One region of the Micromonospora sp. NPDC048842 genome, then DNA from elsewhere that is predicted to be linked to it. Evidence: riboswitches for the same ligand, from Rfam matches in the RefSeq annotation. Region 1 holds a riboswitch; the other holds the start of a gene.
The links. Region 1 has a riboswitch for thiamine pyrophosphate ahead of thiE (thiamine phosphate synthase). Riboswitches for the same ligand answer to the same signal wherever they lie in the genome.
Positions count from the first base shown of each region.

Region 2: linked by a shared signal. The riboswitch ahead of AB0C19_RS31235 (ECF transporter S component) and the one ahead of thiE (thiamine phosphate synthase) in region 1 are both predicted to bind thiamine pyrophosphate.

Region 1 is NZ_JBEZGK010000022.1:41,617-47,075, reverse strand. Features, by position in the region: gene thiD (bifunctional hydroxymethylpyrimidine kinase/phosphomethylpyrimidine kinase) at 1-201, opposite strand, end outside; gene AB0C19_RS25795 (thiamine phosphate synthase) at 198-938, opposite strand; gene AB0C19_RS25790 (thiazole synthase) at 935-1,714, opposite strand; gene thiS (sulfur carrier protein ThiS) at 1,711-1,911, opposite strand; gene thiO (glycine oxidase ThiO) at 1,902-3,065, opposite strand; gene thiE (thiamine phosphate synthase) at 3,062-3,688, opposite strand; TPP riboswitch at 3,683-3,792, opposite strand; gene AB0C19_RS25770 (ThuA domain-containing protein) at 4,105-5,459, shown strand, end outside.
Region 2 is NZ_JBEZGK010000035.1:51,059-56,517, reverse strand. Features, by position in the region: gene AB0C19_RS31245 (AAC(3) family N-acetyltransferase) at 1-309, opposite strand, end outside; gene AB0C19_RS31240 (alpha/beta fold hydrolase) at 339-1,169, opposite strand; TPP riboswitch at 1,277-1,381, shown strand; gene AB0C19_RS31235 (ECF transporter S component) at 1,456-2,049, shown strand; gene AB0C19_RS31230 (ABC transporter ATP-binding protein) at 2,155-3,585, shown strand; gene AB0C19_RS31225 (energy-coupling factor transporter transmembrane component T) at 3,582-4,382, shown strand; gene AB0C19_RS31220 (hypothetical protein) at 4,496-4,639, shown strand; gene AB0C19_RS31215 (hypothetical protein) at 4,636-4,839, shown strand; gene AB0C19_RS31210 (hypothetical protein) at 4,974-5,150, shown strand; gene AB0C19_RS31205 (serine/threonine-protein kinase) at 5,159-5,459, opposite strand, start outside.

The DNA of each region.
Region 1 (5,459 bases):
CACGCTGTCCAACTGCTCGGTGACAGTGCGCGGGGGCAGCGGCAACACCGCGTCGACACCCCTGGTGTTCTGCGCGGTGACCGCCGTGAGGACGCTGGTGCCGTACGCGCCCAGCGCGGCGAAGACCTTGAGGTCGGCCTGGATGCCTGCGCCGCCGCCGGAGTCCGAGCCGGCGATGGTGAGGATGGTGCTCGGGGTCATTGTTTTTCCCTGGTCGCGGTTGGGGGCTGCGGCCGACCGTGCCCACTCCGGGCGGTCAGGCTTGATCCCTGCGTGGGCACGGTCGGCCGCAGCCCTGACGTGGAGACCTGGGTGACCCCGCGCCGGGTTTGGGTCAGCACAGGGGTGACCGCCTCTTTGAAGGCTCTGGTCAAACTCGCGGCTGTTTCGGTGGGGTCTTTGGCTCGCATGATCGCGCCGAGCACCGCAACCCCGACGGCTCCTGCCTTGACGCAGGCGGTTACCTGTTCTGGGGTTTCCACTCCGCCGAGGGCCAGCAGGGGTACCGGGCTGGTCTCGACAAGCTTTCGCAGGCCGTCCGGCGCCAGGGGTGGGCCGTAACCCGGTTTTGTCTTTGTGGGCCAGACCGGGGAGATGGTGGCGTAGTGCTCGGCGGTCAGGCGGTCCAGCTCGGGTTGGTGATGGCAGGAGCGGCCGACCAGACCGTGGGTTGGCGGTGGGTACGGGCCGGCTGCGGGCAGGTGCACAGCGTCGCCGCCGAGCGGGTCGGGGCCGGCCACGATGAGGATTCCGCCGACGTCGGCGAGGATCGCGCGCAGGCCGGCGGCGAGGGCGGCGCGTTCGGCGCGCGGCAGGTCCTTCTCCCGCAGCACCACCCAGCGCACTCCCCCGGCCACGGCGCCCGCCACTACCTGGTCGAGCCCACTCCGCGCGACGCGCCGATCGGTCAGCACGACAACCCCGGACGGCGGGGTCACAGCTCCGGTCTTCCCTCGTCGGGGGTGGAGGCGAGCGCGTGGAAACGGCGCTCGATCCGACCGGCGCCGGCCGCCAGGCGCCCGGCCTCGACCGCGTACCGCATCGCGGTGGCCATCGCCACCGGGTCGGCCGCCCGGGTGACAGCGCTCGCCAGCAGCACCCCGTCGCAGCCCAGCTCCATGGCCAGCGCCGCGTCGGACGCGGTGCCGATGCCGGCGTCGAGGATCACCGGCACGTCCACACCCTGCCTGATGAGTCGAATGTGGTGCGGGTTGCCGATGCCGAGGCCCGAGCCGATCGGGGAGCCGGCCGGCATCACCGCGGCGCAGCCCACGTCGGCGAGACGGCGGGCGAGCACCGGGTCGTCGCTGGTGTACGGCAGCACTGTGAAGCCGTCGGCGACCAACTCCTCGGCGGCGCGGAGCAACTCCACCCCGTCGGGCAGCAGCGTCCGCTCGTCGCCGATCACCTCCAGCTTGACCCAGTCGGTGTCGAACGCGTCCCGGGCCAATCGGGCCACCTTCACCGCCTCGGTGGCGGTGTGGCAGCCGGCGGTGTTCGGCAGCAGGCGTACGCCGCATCGGTCCAGCAGTTCCAGCAGCCCACCGGTGGAGCCCGGTGCCGTGCCCACCCGGCGCAGCGCCAGTGTGACCAGCTCGGTGCCGGACGCCCGGATCGCCTGCTCCAGGACGTGCAGGTTCGCGGCGCCACCGGTGCCGAGGATCAGCCGTGAGGTGAAGGTCTCGCCACCCAGTTCGAACGCCACGCCGCTCACCCGCCCTGCGCCGCGGTGAGAACCTCGACCCGGTCACCGTCGCGCAGCGCTCGGTCTGGCCAGCCGGTCCGGGGGACCACCTCGCCGTTGACAGCGACCGCCACCCCGCGTGGGTGCGCCACGACGTCGCGGACCAGGTCCGCCACTGACGCGCCGGCGGCGACGCTTCGCCCGGCCCCGTTCACGGTCAACTCCACAGGTCCCCCTCCATCGTCTGTTCAGTTCCGCCCGACGTGGCCAACGCGGCTCCGCCGAAGCGGTCGGCACGGAAGGGCGCGAGCAGCGGGTCGGGTACGCCGCCGAGCACCAGGTCGGCGATCAGGTCGGCGGTGATCGGGGTGAGCACGATGCCGTGCCGGTGGTGCCCGGTGGCGGCCAGGACGTCCGGTCGGTCCGGCAGCGGCCCGATGATCGGCGCGTTGTCCGGGGTGCCCGGACGCAGCCCGGCGACCGCCTCGACCAGGTCGTACTCGGCCAGCTCGGGCAGCAGGTCGACTCCGGCGCGCAGCAGCCGTTGCACGGCACCGGCGGTGACAGTGGCGTCCGAGCGCTCCTCGACAGTGGCGCCGAGCACTACCTCACCGTCGGCGCGGGGCACCAGGTAGACGTGCTCGCCGTCGGCGTACCCCCGGATCACGTGCCGGAAGCCCGGCGCGACGCCGTCGGGCGCGCGGAGCCGGAGGATCTGACCCTTGACCGGCCGCACGGGCAGGCCGGTGAGCGCGGCCGCCCCGCAGCCGGCGGCTACCACGGTGACCAAGGCGTCCACATCGGACAGCGACCGGACCGGCTGCGGCACGAGCACCGCGCCGGCCCGCTGCGCGGCCGTGCGCAGCGCCGGCACCAGCAGCCGGGGGTCGACCTGGTGGTCGGTGGGCGCGAGCGCGCCTCCGCGCACCCGTGGGGCGAGCGCCGGTTCGCTGTCGCGCAGCTCGCTGGGGCGCAGCGGCGTCACGGGCAGACCCAACCCCTGCTGGTACGCCCACAGCCGGCGCGCCTCGGCCAGGTCGTCGCCGGTGAGCCCGACCATCAGGGTGCCCTCGGTCCGGTAGCCGATCTCGACTCCGGTCGTCTCGGTCAACTCGGCGGCGAACGCCGGCCAGCGGGCGGCGGACGCCAGCAGCAACCCGGTCAGCTGCCGCTCGCCGAAGTACGCCTCGGCGACCGGGGAGAGCATGCCGGCGGCCACCGCCGACGCCCCCGAGCCGGGCGCCGGATCGTGCACCACCACGCGCAGCCCCCGCGCGGCGCAGCGCCAGGCGATCGCCAGCCCGATCGGCCCCGCCCCCACCACCGCCACGTCCGGCCGGACCCGGTCGCTCGACGGCGGTGACGGGGACCGGCCGGTCAGCACGTCAGGGCCTCGATCAGCTCGGCGGTTGCCAGTGCCGGGTCGGCGGCGGCGGAGACGGCACCGACCACCGCCACCCCGTACGCCCCGGCGGCCCGCAGCGCCGCCACCCGGGCGGCGGTCACTCCGCCGATCGCGATGACGGGCACGTCGACGGCGTCGACGACGGCGCGTACCCCGGCGGGCCCGATGGGATCCGGCAGGCCGGTCTTGGTGCTGGTGGTGTGACACGGCCCGACGCCCAGGTAACTCGCGCCCGAAGCGACGGCCTCGCGCGCCGGGCCCGGCGCGCGGGCGGTGGCGCCCAGCACACCGGTGGGGCCGAGCACCCGGCGGGCGGCGGCGACCGGCAGGTCGTCGGCGCCGACGTGGCCTCCGGCGGCGCCAACCGCCAGCGCCACGTGCAACCGGTCGTTGACCAGGCAGGTCGCGCCGTACGACGCGCAGAGCGCCAACACCCGCCGGGTCAGGTCGTACGCCTCGCGGTCGGTGGCGGAATCCTCGACCCGGACCTGCACCACGAGGTCGGCGTGGGCCACCGTGAGGGCGGCGCGAACCACGGCGAGTGGGTCGCGACCTTCTCGGGTGTCGGTGATGAGATGCAAACGCCCCAGGGACGGCACGGCAACGCTCCTCCCTGCGCCGGCATTACCCGGATCAGGTTCAACGGTCGGGGGCTGTCAGCCCCCCTCTCAGCCCGGTACACCGGGCTCCCGTGGGTTACTTGCGTGTCACCGTACGACAGATCCGCCGGCCTGCCAAGGCGCGGGGTCGGCGGTGGCCGGCCGGCGGGCCGCGTCAAAACGAGCGAGATCCAATGGGGCACTTCATACGGTCCTGTTCGGAATGTCGCCCCCCGTTGCAGAACCGTTACCCGTCCGCATCTTGCCCGACATCGAGCCAGCCGAATTAATTTGTTCAGCGATTCGACAAAATGTCGGTGGGGGCACCCTGGCAGGGTGTGACCACCGGCTCCATCAGGGACGGCCTTCGGCGAGCCGACTCCCGCGAGCTCTGTCACTACGACACAGGAGGCGGCGTGTCCCGTTCTCGTCGTGCCCGCGTACCCATCACCGCAACCCTGATCTCCCTGGCCATGGCCTCGACCACCCTGTTCGGCGCGCCCGCGCAGGCGGCCGCCCAGGTTCCCCCACGGGATGCGAAAGCCGCAGCCCCGGTCAGCCAGGTGGCGCCGAAGGCGCCAAAGGCAGCGGCCGATCCCTTCTCCGTCCTCGTCTTCTCCAAGACCGCCGGCTTCCGGCACGACTCCATCCCCACCGGCGTCGCCGCCATCCAGCAGCTCGGCGTCGACAACGGATTCACGGTTGACAACTCCGAGGACGGCGCCGCATTCAACGACGCCAACCTGGCCAAGTACAAGGCGGTGATCTGGCTCTCCACCACCGGTGACGTGCTCAACGCCGACCAGCAGGCCGCCTTCGAGCGCTACGTGAAGGCCGGCGGCGGTTACGTTGGCATCCACGCCGCGTCGGACACCGAGTACAGCTGGGCCTGGTACGGCGACCTGGTCGGCGCGTACTTCGCCAACCACCCGCAGAACCAGCAGGCCACCGTCAAGGTGGAGGACCACGCCCACCCGTCCACTGCCGGTCTGCCGGACCGGTGGTCCCGGTTCGACGAGTGGTACAACTACCAGACCAACCCCCGGCCGGACGTACACGTGCTGGCCAGCCTGGACGAGAAGAGCTACACCCCCGGTGCCGGCGCGATGGGTGCGGACCACCCGGTCGCCTGGTGTCAGGACTACGACGGTGGCCGATCCTGGTACACGGGCCTGGGGCACACCCGGGAGTCGTACGCCGAGCCCGAGTTCCTCTCCCACCTGCTCGGCGGCATCCGCACCGCGGCCGGCGTCGAGAACGCCGACTGCGGCGCCTCGAAGACCTCGAACTTCGAGAAGGTCACGCTGGACAGCAACACCAGCAACCCGATGGAGCTGGACGTCGCCCCCGACGGGCGGGTCTTCTACATCGAGCGCGACGGTCGCGTGCAGATCGTGAAGCCGGACACCGGCAACACCGTCACCGCCGTCGACCTGGACGTCTTCACCGGTAACGAGGACGGCCTCATCGGCATCCGACTCGACCCGGACTTCGCCACAAACAACTGGGTGTACCTGTACTACGCCCCGAACGACGGGGTCACCCGCAACCTGCTGTCCCGGTTCACGGTTTCCGGCGACACCATCGACCTGGCCAGCGAGAAGCAGGTGCTACGGGTCGACACCCAACGCAACACCTGCTGCCACGCCGGCGGCAGCATGACCTTCGACGGCGACGGCAACCTGTACCTGGCCACCGGCGACAACACCAACCCGTTCGAGTCGAACTCGTACTCGCCGCTCGACGAGCGGTCGGGCCGCCAGGACTACGA
Region 2 (5,459 bases), on a different contig from region 1:
CGGGGTGACCGCCGGGTCGAAGCCCGGCATCTCCGAGCGGATCAGCGGCCACCAGCCCGCCGGCACCGGCGGGTTGCGCCACTGCGCGGGGTCGCTGTTGTCGGGCGTGTGGGTGGGCACCACGATCGTGCCGTCCGGGCCGAGCGCGTCGCGCAGGGCGAGCACCACCGCGTGCGGTCCGCCGCTGACGAAGCCCAGCGGACGCAGTGATGCGTGCACCAGCAGCGTCGCGCCGGGGCGTACGCCCAGCACGCGCAGCTGCGCGGCGATCGAGCGACGGCTGCCCGGCCCGCTGGCCTCCGTCGTCACTGTGACTTTCCCTCGCGGACCCGCACGGCTCAGGCCGTCCCGCCGGCTCGCGCCAGGATCGCCTCGGCGAGCGGGGCCGGCGCCGCGTCCGGGATCCAGTGACTCACAGCGGGCAGCTGCACGAAGCGGTAGTCCCCGGTGACGTTCTGCGCGCACGACTCGGCGGCGGTCCGGCCGATTGCGACGTCCCTGTCACTCCAGACGTACGTGGTGGGCACCGCGACCGGGCCGACGCCGGCCAGGTCGGCGCCGGACATCGCCCGGTACCAGTTCAGCGCGGCCGTCAGCGCCCCCGGCTCACGCATCGGGTCGGCGTACCGGTTCACCCGGGACGTGTCGCCCACCCCGCCGAGCAGCTTGCGCAGCGCGGTGGCGTGCCACGCCAGCAGCACCTTCTCCGCCTTGTCGGGCTTGCGGAACAGCGCGATGTACGACGAGCGGGCCTTCTGTTGCGCGTCGGTGCTCAGAGCGTGCGCCATGGCCGCCGGATGCGGTACGGACACCGCGGTCAGCGTGTGAACCCGCTCGGGGTGCCCGGCGGCAACCGCCCAGGCGACGACCGCGCCCCAGTCGTGGCCGACCAGGTGCACGGCGTCCAGCCCGAGCGCGTCGAGCACCGCCACCACGTCGGTGACGAGTTCGGGGATCCGGTAGTCGGCCACCGCCGTCGGCCGGGCGCCGGGTGAGTAACCGCGCTGGTCCAGCGCGTACGTGCGCAGCCCACCCGCGTGCAGCGCCGGCACCACGTCGTCCCACTCGCCGCTGTGCTGAGGGAAACCGTGCAGCAGCAGGACGGGTACGCCGTCCGTCGGACCGCCGACGGTCACCTCGAACGTGAAGCCTCGCGCGTCAACCCGCATGATCGGAAGCGTACCCAGCCGGCGGTCGGCCGGTCGCTCCCGCAGGTCAGGCGGATGCCCTGCTGGGCCCGCGACCCCGGTCGGTGTTAGCGTCAGCGAGACAACTTCATATCCGACAGGGGAGCGCACAGCGCTGAGAGTGCGGGCACGCCCGCAGACCCTCGAACCTGATCTGGGTAATGCCAGCGCAGGGAGTTCGGTCGACCTCCAGCCGCGCCGCAGTCCGGTGCCACCGGACGCGGCGTGCGTCTTCTCCTGGTTCGCACTCACGAACTGGGAGCAACACATGAATTCCACCACCGACACACACCGCTGGCGCACCATCGACATCGTGGTCGCCTCGGTGATCGCTGTCGCGTTCGGCGTCATCTTCTGGGCCTGGGGCCTGGTCTGGAGCGCCACCGAGGGCGCGTTCGCCTTCTTCCCGCCGGCGCAGACGCTGCTCTACGGCGTCTGGCTGATGCCGGCGGTGATCGGTGGGCTGGTGATCCGCAAGCCCGGCGCCGCGCTCTACTGCGAGACCGTGGCCGCGGTCCTGTCCGCGCTGCTGGGCAGCCAGTGGGCCGGCACGGTCATCCCGCAGGGCATCGTGCAGGGCATCGGCGCCGAGCTGGCCTTCGCCGCCTTCCGGTACCGGTCGTTCCGGCTGCCGACCGCTGTGTTCGCGGGCGCGCTGACCGGCCTCAGCGCCGCGCTGTTCGACTTCTTCGTGTGGAACGTCGACTACGCGCTGACCGACTACCGCATCCCGTACGCGCTGCTCACCATCGTCAGCGCCACAGTGATCGCCGGCCTGGGCGGCTGGCTGCTGACGAACGCCCTGGCCAACACCGGAGTCCTGGACCGCTTCCCCGCAGGCCGAAACCGAGCCCTGATCTAACCCCCACCTGATTACGTTGATCAAGAGGTTTGCGTCAGCGGACGGCGATTTCCTGACGCAAACCTCTTGATCAACGGACGAGAGCGCGGACCGGAAGGGGGTTCGGTGGGCGGGGTACTGCTGCGGGGGTTCGGGTGGCGGCACGCTGGGCGGCGCGCCTGGGCCGTTCGCCGGGTTGACCTGCGGGTCGAGGCTGGGGAGCGGGTTTTGCTTCTCGGGCCCTCGGGGGCTGGGAAGAGCACCCTGCTCGCCGCGCTGGCCGGGCTGCTCCCCGAGGACTCCGGCGAGCAGGAGGGCACCGTCGAGATCGACGGGCTCGACCCACGCAAGGGGCGGGAACGGGTCGGCATCGTCTTCCAGGACCCGGAGACCCAACTGGTGATGGCGCGCTGCGGCGACGACGTCGCGTTCGGGCTGGAGAACCGGGGAGTGCCGGCCGACGAGATCTGGCCCCGGGTGGACGAGGCGCTGCACCGGGTCGGCTTCCCGTACTCCCGGGACCGCCACACCGCGGCGCTCTCCGGCGGCGAGCAGCAACGCCTCGCCCTGGCCGGCGCGCTGGCCCTGCGCCCCGCCCTGCTGCTGCTCGACGAGCCGACCGCCAACCTCGACCCGGCCGGGGCTGAGCTGGTCCGACACGCGGTGGCCGGCGCGCTCGACGCCGACACCACGCTGATCCTGGTCGAGCACCGGGTCGCCGAGGCACTGCCGCTCGTCGACCGGGTGGTCGTCCTGGAACCGGGCGGCGGCGTCCGCGCGGACGGCACACCAGAGGCGGTCTTCGCCACCCACGGCGCCGCCCTGGCCGCCGAGGGGGTCTGGGTGCCCGGTCACCCCATCGCGCCCCGGCCGGCCACCGCCGGCCCCGGGGAGCTGTTGCTCACCGCCGACCGGCTCGGCCTGCCGCCCCGGCTGGGCTCCACCGACCTGGCGGTACGCGCCGGTGAGGCACTCGCCGTACGCGGACCGAACGGTGCCGGCAAGTCCACCCTGGCGTTGCTGCTCGGCGGTCTGCTCCGGCCGGGCAGCGGGCGGGTCACCGCGTCCACCGAGTTGGCCGGCGCGGACCACCGCACTCCCCCACACCGGTGGCGGGCGCCCGCGCTGGCCCGACGGATCGGGTCGGTCTTCCAGGATCCGGAGCACCAGTTCGTCACCAGCACGGTCTTCGACGAGCTGGCGCTGGGCCCGCGCCGCACCGGTCAACCCGAGGCGGCCGTCAAGGAGACAGTGGCCGGGCTGCTGGACCGGCTGCGGTTGGCCCGGCTCGCCGCCGCCAACCCGTACACCCTCTCCGGTGGCGAGGCGCGGCGGCTGAGCGTGGCGACCGCCCTGGCCACCGCGCCACGCCTGCTGATCTGCGACGAACCCACCTTCGGCCAGGACCGGCGGACCTGGCGGGAGCTGGTCGACCTCTTCGCCGACCTGCGCGACGCCGGGCACGGCGTGGTCACTGTCACCCACGACGCGGACTTCGTCGCCGCGCTCGCCGACCGCACCGTCACCCTGCACCGGGCCCCGGACGACCACCGATGATCAGCATCGAGCCGGTCGCCGCGCCGGACGCGCCGTTGGCCCGCCGCAACCCGGTGGCGAAGGTCGCCGCCGCACTGGTCTTCTCGTTCACACTGCTGGCGACCCTGGACCCGGTGGCCCCGGGGATCGCCATCGCTCTCGAACTGGCCGTCCTGCCGCTGTTCGGCATCCGCTACCGGGTGCTGGCCCGCCGGGCCTGGCCACTGCTGCTCAGTGCCGCCGGCATCCTGGTCACCCTGGTGCTGTTCGCCGCCGACCGGTCCGGTCGGGTCCTGCTGGACGCGGGACCGGTGTTGGTGAGCACCGGCGTCCTGCTCACCGCGCTCGGCTTGGTGCTGCGGGTGTTCGCGGTGGCCCTGCCCGGTGTGATCGTCTTCGCGACCACCGACCCCACCGACCTGGCCGACGCGTTGATCCAGAACGCGAAGGCGCCGGCCCGCTTCGCGATCGGGGCGCTGGCCGCGTTCCGGCTGGTGCCGCTGCTCGGCCAGGAGTGGCAGATGATCACCATGGCCCGACGCGCGCGGGGCGTCGACGCGGGACGCAACCCGGTGGCGAAGCTGCGGCTGTTCGCCTCCACCGCGTTCGCCCTGCTGGTCGGGGCGATCCGTCGAGGCACCCGGCTGGCCGTGGCGATGGACGCGCGGGGCTTCGACGCCGGCACACCCCGTACCGTCGCCCGGCGGCAGCGCTTCACGGCGGCCGACGGGCTGCTGGTCGCCGGTGCAGCGGCGCTGGCCGGGGCGGCGCTGACGGTCAGCGTGCTGCTCGGCACGTTCCGCCCGCTGCTCGGCTGAGGGCGGCTACGCAGTCACCTGTTCGCGTTCCTGCCGTGACCGGGACACCCGACGTTCCGCTGGCCGCAGCAGATTGACCCGGACGCCTCCCGCGAACGCGACTGGAGCAGCACATGGGACACGGACCGGCTCCCCGCGATGACCACGACCAGACGGCCGCCACCGACGGACTCCCGGCGCTGGACCGCTCCGCCCCGGTCGCCGAGCACTGCCGCGCGTACGGGTCGGGCTGCTACGCCTGGGCGCTGAACCGGTGATCGTCGGACTGAGCCTGGGCCACCGGACAGTACGGGAGGCCGAGCACTGGCTGGCCGAGCACGTACCCCCGCTCGACCTGCCCGACCTGGTGGCCTGCACCCACCTGTCCTGGGCACCGCATCCACACGTGGCCCTGAGCCTGGGCAGCACCTGTCCGACGACCGGCTGGCCGGGCTGCCGGCGAGCCCCGCCGAGCTGAGACAGGCCGCCGACCATGCGGCCATGGAGCACGCCACCCGCCGTTCGGGTCGGGCGGTGCGCTAACCCGGGGTCGACCGTCTGGTCGGGACGCTGACCGTCGCCGAGCTGCTCGACGCCAGCGCCATCCAGCGGGTGATCGTGTTGGGCGCGCCGCCGGCCGGACGGGAGACCGTGGTGCAGACCCGGGACTTCGTCCGGCCGCAGTGGCAGGCCGGCGAGCTGATCCTGATGGCCACGCCGTACCGGGCCGCCGGCGTCGCCCCGTGCGAGGTGCCGGACCCGCTGCCCTGCTGCGCCGGGCAGCACTGACCGGACGTTCAGTCGAGCTGCCGGATCTCGACGTCGCGGAAGGCCACCTCGTACGGCGGCTCTGCGGGCTCGTCCCGGCCCGGGTCGCGGAAGATGCCGAGCACCACCCGGCCCGGCACCGGGGCGCCGTCCCGGGCCGCGCCGATCTCCACACCTTCCCGGAGGAACCGCAGCTGCCCGCCCCTGGCGACGATGCCCACCTGGATCGTCCGGCCCAGTGCCAGCTGCCCAGCCGGGTAGGGGAAGGTGCCCGCCGGGGTGACCGCGTTCGGGCTGTCCACTCCGTGCGCCACGAGGTGATATCCGTCC